Regions from separate parts of the Streptomyces sp. DG2A-72 genome, predicted to be linked through region 2. Evidence: riboswitches for the same ligand, from Rfam matches in the RefSeq annotation. Region 2 holds a riboswitch; each other region holds the start of a gene.

Region 1 (5,172 bases), 1.9 Mb from region 2:
GTTCCAGGGCGTCGCGGCCGTTCCAGGTCAGTTCCAGGAGGGAGCCGCGTTCGTGTTCGGCCGGGCCGCTGACCGTGCCGGAGCCGTAGAGGTCGCCGGTGCGCAGGGAGGCGCCGTTGACGGTCATGTGGGCCAGTTGCTGGGCGGCGGTCCAGTACATGGTGGAGAAGGGGGGCTCGGAGACCACATGGCCGTTGACGGCGACCGAGATGCGCAGGTCGTAGCCACCAGGCTCCTCCTGCGCATCGTCCAGATAGGGCAGCAACGCATGTGTCCGCTCCGGCGGCGCCACCCGCGCCTCCTCCAGCGCGTCCAGCGGCGTGATCCACGCCGACACCGACGTGGCGAAGGACTTGCCGAGGAACGGGCCGAGGGGGACGTACTCCCAGGCCTGGATGTCGCGTGCGGACCAGTCGTTGAGGAGGCAGAGGCCGAAGACGTGGTCCCGGAAGTCACCGAGCCCCACCGGTCGGCCCATCGGCGACGGCGTGCCCACCACGAAACCGACCTCCGCCTCGATGTCCAGGCGGACGGAAGGGCCGAAGACGGGCGCCGGATCGGCGGGGGACTTGCGCTGCCCGGACGGTCGTACGACATCCGTGCCCGACACGACCACCGTGCCGGAGCGGCCGTGGTAACCGATCGGCAGATGCTTCCAGTTGGGGGTCAGGGAGTCGGGGGCGTCGGGGCGGAAGATACGGCCGACGTTCCGGGCGTGGTTCTCGGAGGCGTAGAAGTCGACGTAGTCCGCGACCTCGAAGGGGAGGTGCAGGGTCACCGAGGACAGGGGGTGGAACATCGGCTCGACGGTCTCCCGGTGGGACGGCACCGTCAGCCACGCCGTCAGCGCGCGCCGTACGTCCGACCAGGTGGTGCGGCCCGCGGCGAGCAGCGGGTTGAGGGTGGGCCGGGCGAGCAGGGGGGCGTACGGGGAGCCGAGCGCGTGCGCCGCCGCGCCCGCGTCGAGGACGTGGTCGCCGAGCCGGACCCCGACCCTCCGCTCCGTGGTAACGGCGGGGGAGAAGACACCGTACGGAAGGTTGTGCGGGCCGAAGGGGTCGCCCTCGGGGACATCGAAGGGGGGCATGGGTGCTGCCTCGCTCTCGTGCGGTCCGTATGCCAGGTGTGTCATGTGGTCGCGGCACACGTTACGGGGGCGAGGCCTGCTGCGGCAGCCGCAGGTCAGCGACGTCACCGAAGCCGTTCCGGACGGCGGCGGTGGCCTGCTGGAGGTGCCTTCGGGAAGGAGACGTCACGGCGTCACGGTGTCAGCCGGTCCAGGGGCGTCCCGAGGGAGTGAAACGGGGGCGCTCCGGCCCAAGTCGCCGTAGGAGGCGTCCTGTTCGCGTCGAGTCGGTGGGGCTTTCTGTCCGTATTCTCTGATCATGGCCGCACCCATCGCATATTCACTCATCGCCACTGACCTGGACGGCACCCTGCTCCGGGGCGACGACACGCTCTCCGACCGGTCGCTCGCCGCGCTTGCGCAGGTGACGGCGTTCGGCGCCCGGCACTTGGTGGTGACGGGGCGGCCGGCCCCGAGGGTGCGGCCGTTGCTCGACATCCTCGGCTGCGGGGGGCTCGCGGTGTGCGGACAGGGCGCGCAGGTGTACGACGCCGGCGCGGACCGTCTGCTGTGGTCCGTCACGCTGGACCGGGAGCTGGCCGAGACCGCGCTCGGCAAGATCGAGGCGGAGATCGGGCAGGTGTACGCCGCCGTCGACCAGGATGGCGTCGACGGGCTCACACTCATCGAACCGGGGTACCTGATGCCCCACCCGACCCTGCCCGCCGTACGCGTGGGGCGCCGCGACGACCTGTGGTGCGCGCCCATCAGCAAGGTGCTGCTGCGTCATCCTGCCCTGTCCGACGACGAGTTGGCGGCGACGGCGCGCGCCGTGGTGGGTTCACTCGCGACGGTCACCATGTCGGGGCCCGGGACCGTCGAACTCCAGCCATGCGGGGTGACCAAGGCGACCGGGCTCGCGCTGGCCGCCGAGCATCTGGGACTGGGACCTGGGCAGACCGTCGCCTTCGGGGACATGCCCAACGACATCCCCATGTTCGACTGGGCGGCGCACGGCGTCGCCATGGCCAACGCCCATCCCGAACTCAAGGCGGTGGCCGACGAGATCACCCTCTCGAACGAGGACGACGGCATCGCCGTCGTCCTCGAACGTCTCTACCCGACGGGGTAGTTCTCAGTACGCGCCGAAGACGTTGTCGATCGAGCCGTACCGCTGGAACGCGTAGTTGCAGGCGGCGGTGATGTTCGCGACCGGGTCGTACGGGTTGAACGCGGTGCCGGCCACGTGGTACGCCTCGAAGGTCGGGTCGATGACCTGGAGGAGGCCCTTCGACGGGGTGCCCGCGGCGGCGTTGGAGTCCCAGTTGTTGATGGCGGCCGGGTTGCCCGAGGACTCCCGCATGATGTTGCGGTAGATGCCGTCGTACGACCCGGGGATGCCGTTCTGCGCCATCACCTGGAGGGACGCCCGGATCCAGCCGTCGAGGGTGTCGGCGTAGCCCAGCGAGGTGGCGGTGGCGACGGTCGGGGTGGCCGCCGAGGCGCTGGTCGCGCCGATGACCGGCAGCGCGAGGACGGCGACGCCGGTGCCGGCGACGGCGACGGCGCGGGTGATGCGAGCGGTTCTGGTACGACGGTGCTTACCGGCTGCAGCCATGGCGAAGTTCCTCTCCGGCGCCTGCGAGGTGAGCTGTCGGGTTCGGGCTGGGAGGTGCCCGGCCACACCCTGACGGACATGGCTTCACCCCGAGCCGTCCCGGCGCGGCGTCCGGTCCGGCGGCTTACCTGGGTCCCCCGCTCCTGCCGTGCGGTGAGTTGGTCAATGGGTCGCTCGGGCGGCGGCAGGATTCGGCGTCCGCCCGACAGGCCGGGAACGTATGCGAGAGCACATGTCCGAAACAAGCATCGGATTCACACATCGCACCTATTGACCTTGGTGTGGGGCGAATGTGCTGCTTGATCCTTTGCGGTTGCCAAGCTCAACTGGCCATGGCGGAAGGCGGATCGGCGGATGCCTGTGTGTTTTCTGTGCAGGCCGGGACGTGAGTCAAGTCACGTGCGTTCGAAAGAATGGCAAAACGGGCAATCGGGCCAAGAGGGTTTTATCGACCGGCCGTTCGCGGGATGCGCTTCTCCCAGGTCCGATGGAAGATGACTTGGTCGCCCTCCGTGCAGATCACCTCGTCGGAGGCGGTGAAGTGGTCCCCGTCACAGCCGATCTCCGAGCGGCTGCGGACCGTGGTGTTCCAGCCCTGTTCCGGGCGGTGCAGCCGGATCGACCAGTCGGAGCGGGCGCGGGCCGACAGTGGGTCCGTCTCGTCGATCGTGTACGTCTCCAGCGCGTCCTCGGTGCACTCCAGTCCGTCGGGGTACACGCGTGTGCCGCCGTACCGCGGGTCGACCTCAAGGCGCCACGCGCCCCGCGCGACGTCCCGCACCACCAGGCGCTCGGGGTGCGGCTCGTCGAGCGTGGCGGGGAAGTTGACGCCCAGCGGCTCGGCCTGCTCGGGCTCCTCGAAACGGATATTTCGGTCAAATTCCCGCTTTCGTACGGGCAGTTCGAGGAAGCTGCCCGCCGGGTCCAGGGTGAAGCCCGCCGCCGAGTCGGGCTGTGGCCAGATCCACGGCCAGTACGCGGAGGAGACGGCGAGCCGGATGCGGTGGCCGGGCGGGAAGGCGTGGCCGATGGCATTCAGCTCGATGGTCACCTCTTCGGTGGTGCCCGGCACCCACGGCACGGTTCGGTCGCGGCCCTGTCGTGCCGAGAGGTTCAGCGCTCCGCGCGTGACCAGGGTCGACGAGCCGTCCGGCGCCATGTCACATACCCTCGCCACGACCTGCCCCCGCGGCGCCTCCGCGGTCACCCGCAGCCCCACCCGCGCCCGCCCCAGTACCCACGTCTCCTCGGCCACCGCGAACTCGAAGCACACCGACCGCGCGTCCTCCTCCCGCTGGTCCGGCGGCAGGTCGGCATCGTTGCCGATGGGGAGGAAACGGCCGGCGTCCACCCCGGTGTGCATCGGCGACCGTACGAGGACGGGGGCGCCCTGACAGGCGTACGTCACCGTCGTCACGTTCGGGGAGGGCCACGCGGGCTCGCCGACCCAGCGGCCGGGCAGGGTGCCGTAGGCCGTGGCGGGGCGGTGGGAGTCGGTGACGTAGGCACGCAACAGGGTCTCGGGGAGCGCGCCCTTGCCCTTCAGCCAGTGGTCCCACCAGCGCAGCGTCTCCTGGAGGAACCCGATCGCCGGGCCGGGCGGCAGGTCGCGGTCGGGGTACTGGTGCGACCAGGGGCCGATCAGTCCTCGTACGCGATCGGACGGAAGGTGCTCGACGAGCCGCAGCACGCTGTCCCGGTACGGGTCGTGCCAGCCGCCCACCGCGAGGACGGCCGCCTTGATCGCGCCGTAGTCCTCGCAGACGCTGCCATGGCGCCAGTACCGGTCCCGGGTCTGGTGGGCGAGCCAGGTGTGGACGAGGGGCTGGACGGCCTCCATGCGCTCGACCCACATCTCGCGCCAGGCCTCGCCGACGTACCGCGGATCGGGCGGCCGGGAGGCGAAGGCGAGCATGGTGGCGGCCCGGGCGTGCATGTCCGCGAGGACGGAACCTCCCATGTAGTGCACGTCGTTGTCATAGCGATCGTCCGTCGAGCAGACAGTCACGATCGCCTTGAGCGGCTCGGGCGCGAGGGCCGCGATCTGGAGGGAGTTGAAGCCGCCCCAGGAGATGCCGAACATGCCCACCTTGCCGTCGCACCAGGGCTGCGCCGCCAGCCAGTTGACCACCTCGACCCCGTCGGCCAGTTCCGTCACCGCGTATTCGTCGCCCGGCACGCCCTCACTGTTGCCGTGCCCGCGCACGTCGACCCGGACGGAGGCGTAGCCGTGGCCCGCGTACCAGGGGTGGCGCTGGAAGTCGCGCGGGGCGGTCCAGTCGGTCAGGCGGTACGGGAGGTATTCGAGGAGCGCCGGTACGGGCTCGTCGGTGAGCGGGCGCCACATGCGCGCGTACAGCAGGGTCCCGTCCGACAGGGGGATGCGGAGGTCGTCGTGAGTCGTCTCGTAGGGGAAGGGTGTACGGATGTTCATGGACACACCTCCCTACTTCCGAGTAAGTCGATAGATTTCCATTCTTTTCAGATG
Region 2 (5,172 bases):
AGCTGACGGCCCTCGCCTACCCGGAGGGCCACCCCTACCACCACACCCCGATCGGCTCGATGGCCGACCTGGACGCGGCGACCCTGGACGACGCCCGCGCGTTCTTCCGGACGTACTACGCGCCCAACAACGCGGTGCTCTCCGTGGTCGGCGACATCGACTCCGAGCAGACGCTCGCCTGGATCGAGAAGTACTTCGGCTCCATCCCCGCGCACGACGGCAAGCCCGCCCCGCGCGACGGCCAACTGCCGGAGATCATCGGCGAGCAGCTGCGCGAGATCGTCGAGGAAGAGGTCCCCGCGCGCGCGTTGATGGCCGCCTACCGCCTGCCGCACGACGGCACGCGCGCGTGCGACGCGGCCGACCTCGCGCTCACCGTCCTCGGCGGCGGTGAGTCCTCCCGCCTCTACAACCGGCTCGTACGACGCGACCGTACGGCCGTCGCCGCCGGATTCGGCCTGCTGCGGCTGGCCGGCGCGCCCTCCCTGGGGTGGCTGGACGTGAAGACGTCCGGTGACGTCGAGGTGCCGGTCATCGAGGCCGCCATCGACGAGGAGCTCGCCCGGTTCGCCGCGGAGGGCCCCACGGCCGAGGAAATGGAGCGTGCCCAGGCCCAGTTGGAGCGCGAGTGGCTGGACCGGCTCGGCACGGTCGCGGGCCGCGCCGACGAACTGTGCCGGTACGCCGTCCTGTTCGGCGACCCGCAGCTCGCCCTCACCGCCGTCGGGCGGGTGCTCGAGGTGACCGCCGAAGAGGTCCAGGAGGTTGCCAAGGCGCGCCTGCGGCCCGACAACCGCGCGGTGCTCGTGTACGAGCCGACCGTCCCCACGGAGACCGTCGAGGAACCCACCGAAGACCTGGAGTCCGCGGCGACCGTGGAAGCCACCGACGAGAACGAGGAGGCGGCCAAGTGACCGAGCTCGCCGCTATGGAATTCCACCCCGAGCCCCGGGCCGGCGAGGCCAGGCCGTGGGCGTTTCCGGCCCCCACGCGCGGGACCCTCGACAACGGCGTCACGGTCCTGCGCTGCCACCGCCCCGGCCAGCAGGTCGTCGCCGTGGAGGTGCTCCTGGACGCACCGCTGGAGGCCGAACCGGCCGGCCTCGACGGTGTCGCCACGATCATGGCGCGGGCCTTCTCCGAGGGCACCGACAAGTACTCCGCAGAGGAGTTCGCCGCCGAGCTGGAGCGCTGCGGAGCCACCCTCGACTCGCACGCCGACCACCCCGGCGTCCGGCTCAGCCTGGAGGTCCCGGCCTCGCGGCTGTCCAAGGCGCTCGGCCTGCTCGCCGACGCCCTCAGGGCGCCCGCCTTCGCGGACAGCGAGGTCGAACGGCTCGTCCGCAACCGCCTCGACGAGATCCCGCACGAGCTGGCCAACCCCTCCCGCCGGGCCGCCAAGGAGCTGTCCAAGGAGCTGTTCCCGGCGGACTCGCGCATGTCGCGTCCGCGCCAGGGCACCGAGGACACGGTCGAGAACATCGACTCCGCGGCCGTCCGTGCCTTCTACGAGAAGCACGTGCGTCCCGCCACGGCCACCGCCGTGGTCGTCGGCGACCTCACCGGCATCGACCTGGACGCGCTGCTCGGCGAGACGATCGGCGCCTGGACCGGCTCACCCGCGCAGCCGCGCCCGGTGCCGCCGGTGAGCGCCGACGACACCGGCCGCGTCGTCATCGTGGACCGCCCCGGTGCCGTCCAGACGCAGCTGCTCATCGGCCGCGTCGGTGTCGACCGGCACGACCGCGTGTGGCCCGCCCAGGTGCTCGGCACGTACTGCCTCGGCGGCACCCTCACCTCGCGGCTGGACCGCGTCCTGCGCGAGGAGAAGGGCTACACCTACGGAGTGCGGGCGTTCGGGCAGGTCCTCAGGTCCGCCCCGGACGGCTCGGGCGCCGGGATGCTCGCCATCAGCGGCTCCGTCGACACCCCGAACACCGGTCCCGCCCTGCAGGACCTGTGGACGGTGCTGCGGACACTCGCCGCCGACGGGCTCACCGACGCCGAGCGCGATGTCGCCGTGCAGAACCTGGTCGGTGTGGCGCCGCTGAAGTACGAGACCGCCGCGGCCGTCGCCAGCACGCTGGCCGACCAGGTGGAGCAGTACCTGCCGGACGACTACCAGGCCACGCTGTACCAGGAGCTCGCCGCGACCGGCACCGTCGAGGCCACCGCGGCTGCCGTACGCGCCTTCCCGGTGGACCGTCTGGTGACGGTGCTCGTGGGCGACGCGGCGCAGATCAAGGAGCCGGTGGAGGCCCTCGGCATCGGTCAAGTCACCGTCGTGTCCGCCGAGTAGGGCCGCGGAGAGGCGAACCCTCGGGTTACGCGCGCGGGGAGCCCCGGTGACGGAAGCGTCACCGGGGCTCCCTTATGTCCGAATTACGGGAGAGGTTGCCTGTCTGGCCTGTGGCATGCGCTACAAAAGCCGTGATCCGTTTGGGGATTGAAAGATGTCCCGTTTAGCGTCTTCCGGGCTGTCCGTCAGGCACTGCGCCGCACCCGCGGCACCGGACAGTCATCGCCGAGTCCCCAGACGGCGCGAGCCAGGGGAGCCGGGGACCCACATGTGCAGTCCCTGGGGTGAATCGGACGCCCGCGCGTGCCGCGAGGGGGTCCGTAGGAGACCTTCCTGCTCCGAACCCGTCAGCTAACCCGGTAGGCGAGAAGGAAGGAAAGGACCAGCCACTACATGGCGTTCACCCGCGCCACCGGGAAGCACCGCCGTCCCAGCCGTATCCAGCGCACCACCGCTCGCGCGGCGGGCGTCGCGGCCCTCACCACCACCGGCGTCATCGGCACCCTGGCCGCCCCCGCACTCGCCGCCGAGCCGGCGGCCGAGACGACCGGCCTGATCCCGGTCCTCAGCAGCGCCGCCGCCGACCAGATCGCAGAGCAGGCCGCCGCCCAGCAGCAGGCCGCCGAAGAAGCCGCCGCCGCGAAGAAGGCCGCCGAGGCCAAGAAGAAGGCCGCGGCGGAGCGGGCGCAGAAGGCCCGCGAGGCCAAGGAGCGCGCCGCTCGCGAGGCCGAGCGCAAGCGCCTCAACAGCTACGTCCTGCCGATCACCGGCTCGTACGTCTCCACCGGCTATGGCGCCGGCGGCTCCCTGTGGTCCTCCGGCAGCCACACCGGCGTCGACTTCCACGCCGCCAGCGGCACCTCCGTCCACGCGGTCGGCCGCGGCACCGTCGTCGAGGCGGGCTGGGAGGGCTCGTACGGCAACCAGGTCGTGATCAAGATGAACGACGGCACGTACACCCAGTACGGCCACCTGTCGTCCATCGGCGTCTCGGTGGGCCAGAGCGTCACCCCGGGCCAGCAGATAGGCCTCTCCGGCGCGACCGGCAACGTCACCGGGGCGCATCTGCACTTCGAGGCCCGTACGACCGCGGAGTACGGCTCCGACATCGACCCCGTCGCCTACCTGCGCTCGCACGGCGTGAACGTCTGACGACAGACGTCTGAGCCCCCAGGCTCCGCCTCCCCAGGCCCCGGCTCCCCGAGCCGGGGCTTTCGGCCTTTCATACCCCCGGCTGTCCAAAAAATATCCATGGATTCCGGTCCGCCATCGGAAATTCCGGCTCATTGCCATAGAGTCACTGAACACGCGTCAATCGTCGACGTTTCACGGGGATTAAAGCGGAGGTCGGTCATGCGTATTCCGGCGCACTCGGTATGCACGGCGATCCGGGACGACATCGTCGCCGGTGTCTACGAGCGCGGCAGCCGGCTCACCGAGGAACTCCTGGCGCGCCGCTACGGCGTCTCGCGCGTCCCCGTCCGTGAGGCCCTGCGCACGCTGGAGGCCGAGGGATTCGTGGTGACCCGGCGGCACGCGGGCGCGTGCGTCGCGGAACCGACCGAGCAGGAGGCCGCGGACCTGCTGGAGATGCGCATGCTCCTGGAGCCGCTCGGCGCCTCCCGGGCCGCCCAGCGGCGCACCGAGGCGCATCTGAAGGTGCTGCGCGGCCTGGTCAGGCTGGGTCAGGAGCGGGCCAGGAGGGGCAACAGCGAGGATCTGCGCTCCCTGGGCGGCTGGTTCCACGAGACGCTCGCCCAGGCCTCCGGCAGCCCCGCGCTGACCTCGATGCTGACCCAGCTGCGGCACAAGATCGCCTGGATGTACGCCGTGGAGGCGCCGGCCAACCCCGTGGAGTCCTGGGCGGAGCACGGCGCGATCGTCGACGCGGTGGCGCGCGGTGACGGCGAGCGCGCGCGGGCGGTCACGGCGCAGCACACGGAGCGCTCGACGGTCGTGCACCGGCTGCGATTCGCCGTCCCGGGAGAGCGCACGGAGCGTGTGAGGAACTCGCAACATGCCGTAAACATGACGAGCCTGCGGCATTAACACAAGAGCCGTATACAAAGAGGGCCTAATTCGCGGGGGATTATTTCTGCTGCCCGCGATCGGAAAATGCGAAGGGCTCGCCCGGAAATTCGGACGAGCCCTTCAATTCTGCTACTCAGACGGTCTCGGGAAGCTCCTCGAGCCCCTCGGCGACCAGCTTCGCCAGCCGGTCGAGGGCGATGTCCGCGCCCTCGGCGTCGGAGGCGAGCACGATCTCCTCGCCGCCCTGGGCGCCGAGCCCGAGGACAGCCAGCATGGAGGCCGCGTTGACGGGGTTGCCGTCGGCCTTGGCGATCGTCACGGGGACCCCTGCGGCCGTGGCGGCCCGGACGAAGATGGAGGCGGGGCGGGCGTGGAGACCCTCGGCCCAGCCGACGTTGACGCGGCGCTCAGCCATGTGATGCTGCCCTTCAGGTGTTCAGGGTTGTCTAGACCAGTTTCCCATATCGTGAAGCAAGCCCGGAACTGTCCTGCGTCCCGTCCTTGAAGTGCCGTCGGACCGCGGCCTCGGCCCGACTCCCGTCCTCCACAGACTGCCTCGCGCCGTTGTCGTACGCGAGCCGTACTCTGGGCCCCATGCAGAGCGCGCCGGACCGGCACGAGTACCCCGCCCACTGGGAAGCCGACGTGGTGCTGCGCGACGGCGGCACCGCGCGCATCCGCCCCATCACCGTTGATGACGCCGAGCGCCTGGTCAGCTTCTACGAGCAGGTCTCGGACGAGTCGAAGTACTACCGCTTCTTCGCGCCCTACCCGCGTCTGTCCGCCAAGGACGTCCACCGCTTCACGCACCACGACTTTGTGGACCGGGTGGGACTCGCGGC
Region 3 (5,172 bases), 1.2 Mb from region 2:
AGCGCGGCGAGGTCTACGGCTGCGCGCTCGGCTGGTCCGGGTCCTGGCGGATCGCCGTGGCCCAACTCGCCGACGCGCGCGTGCAGATCACCGGCGGCGCCGGACACGACGACTCGGGCCTGCTGCGACTGGCGGCGGGCGAGTCGTTCACGACGCCCGTCTTCGCCGGACTGTGGAGCGACGGCGGCTACGGCGGGGCGAGCCGCGCTTGGCACGCGTACCAGCGGACGTATGTCATTCCGGACGCGGGCGAGGACCGGCCGGTGCTCTTCAACTCCTGGGAGGCCACCGAGTTCGAGATCTCCGAGGAGCAGCAGCGGGCGCTGGCGCGGCGGGCCGCGGACATGGGCGTGGAGCTGTTCGTGGTCGACGACGGCTGGTTCGGGGCACGGACCAGCGACCGGGCCGGGCTCGGCGACTGGACACCCAACCCCGACCGCTTCCCCGGCGGGCTCAAGCCGCTCGCGGACCACGTGCACGGCCTCGGTATGCAGTTCGGTATCTGGGTCGAGCCCGAAATGGTCAATCCGGACAGCGACCTGTATCGCGCCCACCCCGAATGGGTGCAGCACCAAACCGGGCGCAAGCGGACGGAATTCCGCAATCAGCTCGTACTGAACCTCGCCCGCGACGACGTTCAGGAGTACCTCTGGGAGCAGCTCGACACGCTCCTCTCCAGCGCCCCGATCGACTATGTGAAGTGGGACTTCAATCGCTGCTTCACCGATGCGGGCTGGCCGGGAGAGGCGTATCCGCAGCGGTTGTGGGTCGACCATGTGCGTGCGCTGTACGGGCTGTTGGACCGGCTGCGGGACGCGCACCCCGGAGTCGCCTTCGAGTCCTGCTCGGGCGGCGGCGGCCGGATCGACCTCGGGGTCATGAGCCGTACGGATCAGGTGTGGACCTCGGACAACACCGACCCGCTCGACCGGCTCGCCATCCAGCACGGCTTCAGCCAGATCCACCCGGCACGGGTCATGGCCGCGTGGGTCACCGACAGCCCCAACGTCCAGCTCAACGGCCGGGTCAGCTCGCTGCGCTTCCGGTTCGTGAGCGCCATGGCCGGGGTGCTCGGGGTCGGCGGTGACCTCACCGAGTGGACGGACGACGAGCTGGCCGAGGCCCGGAAGTGGGTGGGTCTGTACAAGGAGATCCGGCCCCTGGTGCAGCGCGGCGACCTGTATCGGCTGCGGCCCCCGCAGGGCGGGCTGAGTGCGGTGCAGTACGTGCTCGGCGACGAGACCGTCGTCCTCGCCTGGCTCGAGGCGCAGCGTTACGGCGAGCCCGTTCCGGCGCTGCGACTGCGCGGCCTCGACCCGACAGCGTCGTATGAATGCCGCGAAACGGGCGAAGTTCACCGGGGTGCGGTCCTGCTGCATCACGGATTGCGCACAGGGCTACGCGGTGACCTCGATGCGGCAGTTCTCCGGCTGCGTCGCATCTGAGCGATCTGTCCGAATTAGGATCTTCATTCCAACTCGCTCTGGGATAAAGCCTCCTGGGGGGAGCTGCGTGAGCAGCGTCATATTCGTGACCGAGCGTTGTCCGCCATGTTCACGTAATTCACGTGTTTTTCCAGGGGATTGAATCCGTCGGCGGGGGTGGAATTCACGGAGGGTGACTGGGTTTTCTCACAAGGGATCAAGAGAAACGCACAGCCATGGAACCTCTTGCTTGTCCCTTTGCGTCTTGGTCGCTTACGTTCGCCACCAATCCGGACGGACGCCCAATCCTGCCGCCGCCCGGAGACCGCTCAACTCACCCGTGAACGGCAGGAGCGGGGGACCCACAGGTACAACCGCCTGTTCCGGTCTCCGGAACGGCTAGGGGTTAAGCCGCCACCGCGCGGCCGGACATCTCCAGTCCGCACCCGACAGCTCACCTCGTAGGCGCCGGAGAGGAATTCGCCATGCCCGCGAAGGGTAAGCACCGCCGTCCCAAGAGCCAGCGCTTCACCCGCTCGATCGTCGTCGCCGGAACCGGTGGCGCCGCGCTCGCCCTGCCGCTCCTGGGGGCCACCGGAGCGCATGCCGCTCCCGCCAAGTCGGTTTCGGAAAAGGCCGTTCAGTCGGTTCCGAAGACCGAAAAGAAGGCCGCCGAGAAGACCGCCGCCGCGAAGAGTTCGGGTGTGCGGACCTATTCGGTGCGGGCCGGTGACTACCTTTCGAAGATCGCCGACGAGCAGAATGTCAGCGGTGGCTGGCAGAAGCTCTACGCGGACAACCGTGAGGCCGTCGGCTCGGACCCGTCGATGATCCACCCCGGCCTGAAGCTCTCGATCGGCAAGAAGGCCGCGACCGGTTCTTCCAAGCCGTCGTCCTCTTCGTCGGATTCGTCTCCTTCATCCTCTTCTTCGAAGAAGTCGTCCGGGTCTTCTGATTCATCTGGTTCGTCTGCTTCGGGTTCGTCGAAGTCGTCCTCGAACACGGCGACCACCCAGTCCTCCGACACCACGAGTACGGCCGGCGGCTTCACCCTCCCTGTGGCCGGTGCCAGGGTCGGTACCCCGTACCGCATGTCGGGCAGCATGTGGTCCAGTGGCTACCACACCGGCGTCGACTTCGTCGTCCCGACCGGCACCTCGCTCAAGTCCGTGGGTGCGGGCACGGTCGTCTCCGCGGGCTGGGGCGGCGCGTACGGCAACCAGGTCGTTGTCAAGCTGGCCGACGGCTACTACGCGCAGTACGCCCACCTGTCCTCGCTCTCCGTCTCCAACGGACAGACCGTGACCGAGGGCCAGCAGATAGGCCTCTCCGGCGCGACCGGCAACGTGACCGGCCCGCACCTGCACTTCGAGATCCGCACCACCCCGGACTACGGCTCGGACGTCGACCCCGTCGCCTACCTCCGCTCGAAGGGTGTCTCCGTCAGCTGACACCCGGCGCCTGAAGCGTCCCCCACGCCACCGAAGGCCGGACCCCGATCCCCGGGTCCGGCCTTCGGTGTTGGCTGTGCGGACCCCCTCAGTGCGCGAAGACCGTACTGGCCAGGACCACTGGACAGCGGTGCCGCCGAGGATGCTCAGCAGGGCGTTGCGACACCACTGGTGCAGGCCGACGGTGACGGCCAGGGCTGCCGACGGGGGGATCGCGCGCGTGTCGGTGAGGGGCACCTCGCGCAGGCAGTGGACGACCAGGATCACCATGACGCCGGCGGGCATACGGGCGCTGAGGTACTGGACGGTCGTACTGGCGCGCAGCGGGGCGAGGGCGGCGAAGGGGAGGGTGCGCAGGGCTCGGGTGACGGCGGCGGTGACGAGGACGGCGGCTATGGCGTAGGGGGTGTCAGGCATGGCGTGCCCTCTTGCCGGTCGTGCAGCGGCGGGCCGGCAGTTCTGCGGTGAACAGGGCGAAGGCGGCGAGGAGCAGTTGGCCCGGGAAGAGGAGCCGCGCGGCCACGGCGCTGAGGAGGGCGAGCGCCGGCGTGGGCAGGTCGTCGCGCAGCTCCCGGAGAGCATCGAGGGCGAGCACGGTGAACAGGGTGGTCAGAGCGAAGTCCAGGCCGGTGACCCCCTCCGGGAAGAGGGAGCCGAGCAGGGCTCGGGCGGTTGCGCTTCCGGCCCAGTACAGGTGCATGAGGAACTGCAGCCACAGGATGCGCCGGCCGGCCCAGGACCGGGCCTCCTCCCCGGCGGTCAGGGCGTACGTCTCGTCGCTGAGTGCGAAGGTGCCGTACGCGGTGCAGGGGGAGGAGAGCGCGTAGAAGACGTGCCGGACGTTCACCATGAAGGCCGTCGTGGCGATGGACGCCAGGGGAGCGGCCGCGGTGGCCAGGCCGATCAGCAGGAACTCGAACGATCCGCCGTAGATGAGCGCCGCGGACATCGACCCCGAGGCGCTGAGGCGCGGGCTGGAAGTGCTCATCGACATCGAGACCTACGCCCGGGACCGCAAGATGTTCGAGGAGTTCGAGTCCACCGTGGCCGTCGCCGACCACGCCGACCAGGCCGCCTACGAAGCCTTCGTCACCGACAAACTCGGCGACCTGCCTGCCGTGCTGCGCCTCGAATCACATCTCACCATGAAGAAGATCAAGGCTGACGGCTGAGCATATTCCTGAGTTGGCGAACACTTTAGGAGTGGCTTATCTCACCGTCCGTCAACCCCTTCCTACGGTCGCGTAGCTCACATCCGAAGGTGAATCATGGGCCGACGTGGCAGACGATTCGAAGAATGACATCAGATCAGTGATCGGGTCGTACGTGGCGGTGGGGGACAGCTTCACCGAGGGCGTCGGCGACCCCGGCCCTGACGGGGCGTTCGTCGGCTGGGCCGACCGATTCGCGGTACTGCTCGCGGACCGGAGGCCGGAGGGCGACTTCGAGTACACCAACCTTGCCGTGCGCGGCAAACTCCTCGACCAGATCGTGGCCGAGCAACTCCCGCGGGCCGTCGAACTCGCCCCGGACCTGGTCTCGTTCTGCGCGGGCGGCAATGACATCATCCGGCCCGGAACCGACCCCGACGAGGTCGCCGAGCGCTTCGAGCGGGCGATCGTCCGGCTCACCTCGGCCGTCGGGACCGTCATGGTGACGACCGGCTTCGACACCCGGGGCGTCCCGGTGCTGAAGCATCTGCGCGGCAAGATCGCCACCTACAACGGACACGTCCGGGCCGTCGCCGACCGGTACGGCTGCCCGGTACTCGACCTGTGGTCCCTGAAGACCGTTCAGGACCGGCGGGCCTGGGACGGCGACCGGCTCCACCTCTCGGCCGAGGGGCACACGCGCGTGGCGCTGCGCGCGGGCCAGGTCCTCGGGCTTGAGGTCCCGGCCGACCCCGAGCAGCCCTGGCCCCCGCTGCCGCCGCGCGGCACTCTCGACGTGCGGCGGGACGACGTCCACTGGGCGCGCGAGTATCTGGTGCCGTGGATCGGGCGGCGGTTGCGCGGGGAGTCCTCGGGCGACCATGTGACGGCGAAGGGCACGCTGTCGCCGGACGACATCAAGGAGCGGATCGCTTCCGTGGCCTGAGTCTGTGCTTCAGCGGGGCGGTGGGCGGCCGGCTCAGCGCCCCGCCCGGCTCACCGCTCCCGTCCGGCTCAGCGCCCCGCCTGGCTCACCGCTCCCGTCCGGCTCACCGCTCCCGTCCGGCTCAGCGCCCCGCCTGGCTCACCGCTCCCGTCCGGCTCAGCGCCCCGCCTGGCTCAGCGCTCCCGTCCGGCTCAGCGCTC

The links. Region 2 has a riboswitch for cyclic di-AMP ahead of QQY66_RS37785 (M23 family metallopeptidase). Riboswitches for the same ligand answer to the same signal wherever they lie in the genome.
Positions count from the first base shown of each region.
Region 1: another riboswitch for cyclic di-AMP. It lies ahead of QQY66_RS29050 (transglycosylase SLT domain-containing protein); the one in region 2 lies ahead of QQY66_RS37785 (M23 family metallopeptidase).
Region 3: another riboswitch for cyclic di-AMP. It lies ahead of QQY66_RS43515 (LysM peptidoglycan-binding domain-containing M23 family metallopeptidase); the one in region 2 lies ahead of QQY66_RS37785 (M23 family metallopeptidase).

Region 1 is NZ_JASTLC010000001.1:6,080,585-6,085,756, forward strand. It holds gene fahA (fumarylacetoacetase) at 1-1,087, opposite strand, end outside; gene QQY66_RS29045 (HAD family hydrolase) at 1,386-2,198, shown strand; gene QQY66_RS29050 (transglycosylase SLT domain-containing protein) at 2,202-2,684, opposite strand; cyclic di-AMP (ydaO/yuaA leader) riboswitch at 2,688-2,850, opposite strand; gene QQY66_RS29055 (CocE/NonD family hydrolase) at 3,130-5,118, opposite strand.
Region 2 is NZ_JASTLC010000001.1:7,951,986-7,957,157, forward strand. It holds gene QQY66_RS37775 (pitrilysin family protein) at 1-914, shown strand, start outside; gene QQY66_RS37780 (pitrilysin family protein) at 911-2,299, shown strand; cyclic di-AMP (ydaO/yuaA leader) riboswitch at 2,513-2,679, shown strand; gene QQY66_RS37785 (M23 family metallopeptidase) at 2,693-3,451, shown strand; gene QQY66_RS37790 (GntR family transcriptional regulator) at 3,653-4,348, shown strand; gene QQY66_RS37795 (HPr family phosphocarrier protein) at 4,464-4,745, opposite strand; gene QQY66_RS37800 (bifunctional GNAT family N-acetyltransferase/acetate--CoA ligase family protein) at 4,925-5,172, shown strand, end outside.
Region 3 is NZ_JASTLC010000001.1:9,169,563-9,174,734, forward strand. It holds gene QQY66_RS43510 (alpha-galactosidase) at 1-1,445, shown strand, start outside; cyclic di-AMP (ydaO/yuaA leader) riboswitch at 1,741-1,905, shown strand; gene QQY66_RS43515 (LysM peptidoglycan-binding domain-containing M23 family metallopeptidase) at 1,910-2,875, shown strand; partial or broken gene QQY66_RS43520 (branched-chain amino acid transporter permease) at 2,964-3,292, opposite strand; gene QQY66_RS43525 (AzlC family ABC transporter permease) at 3,285-3,824, opposite strand; gene QQY66_RS43530 (hypothetical protein) at 3,808-4,047, shown strand; gene QQY66_RS43535 (SGNH/GDSL hydrolase family protein) at 4,187-4,972, shown strand.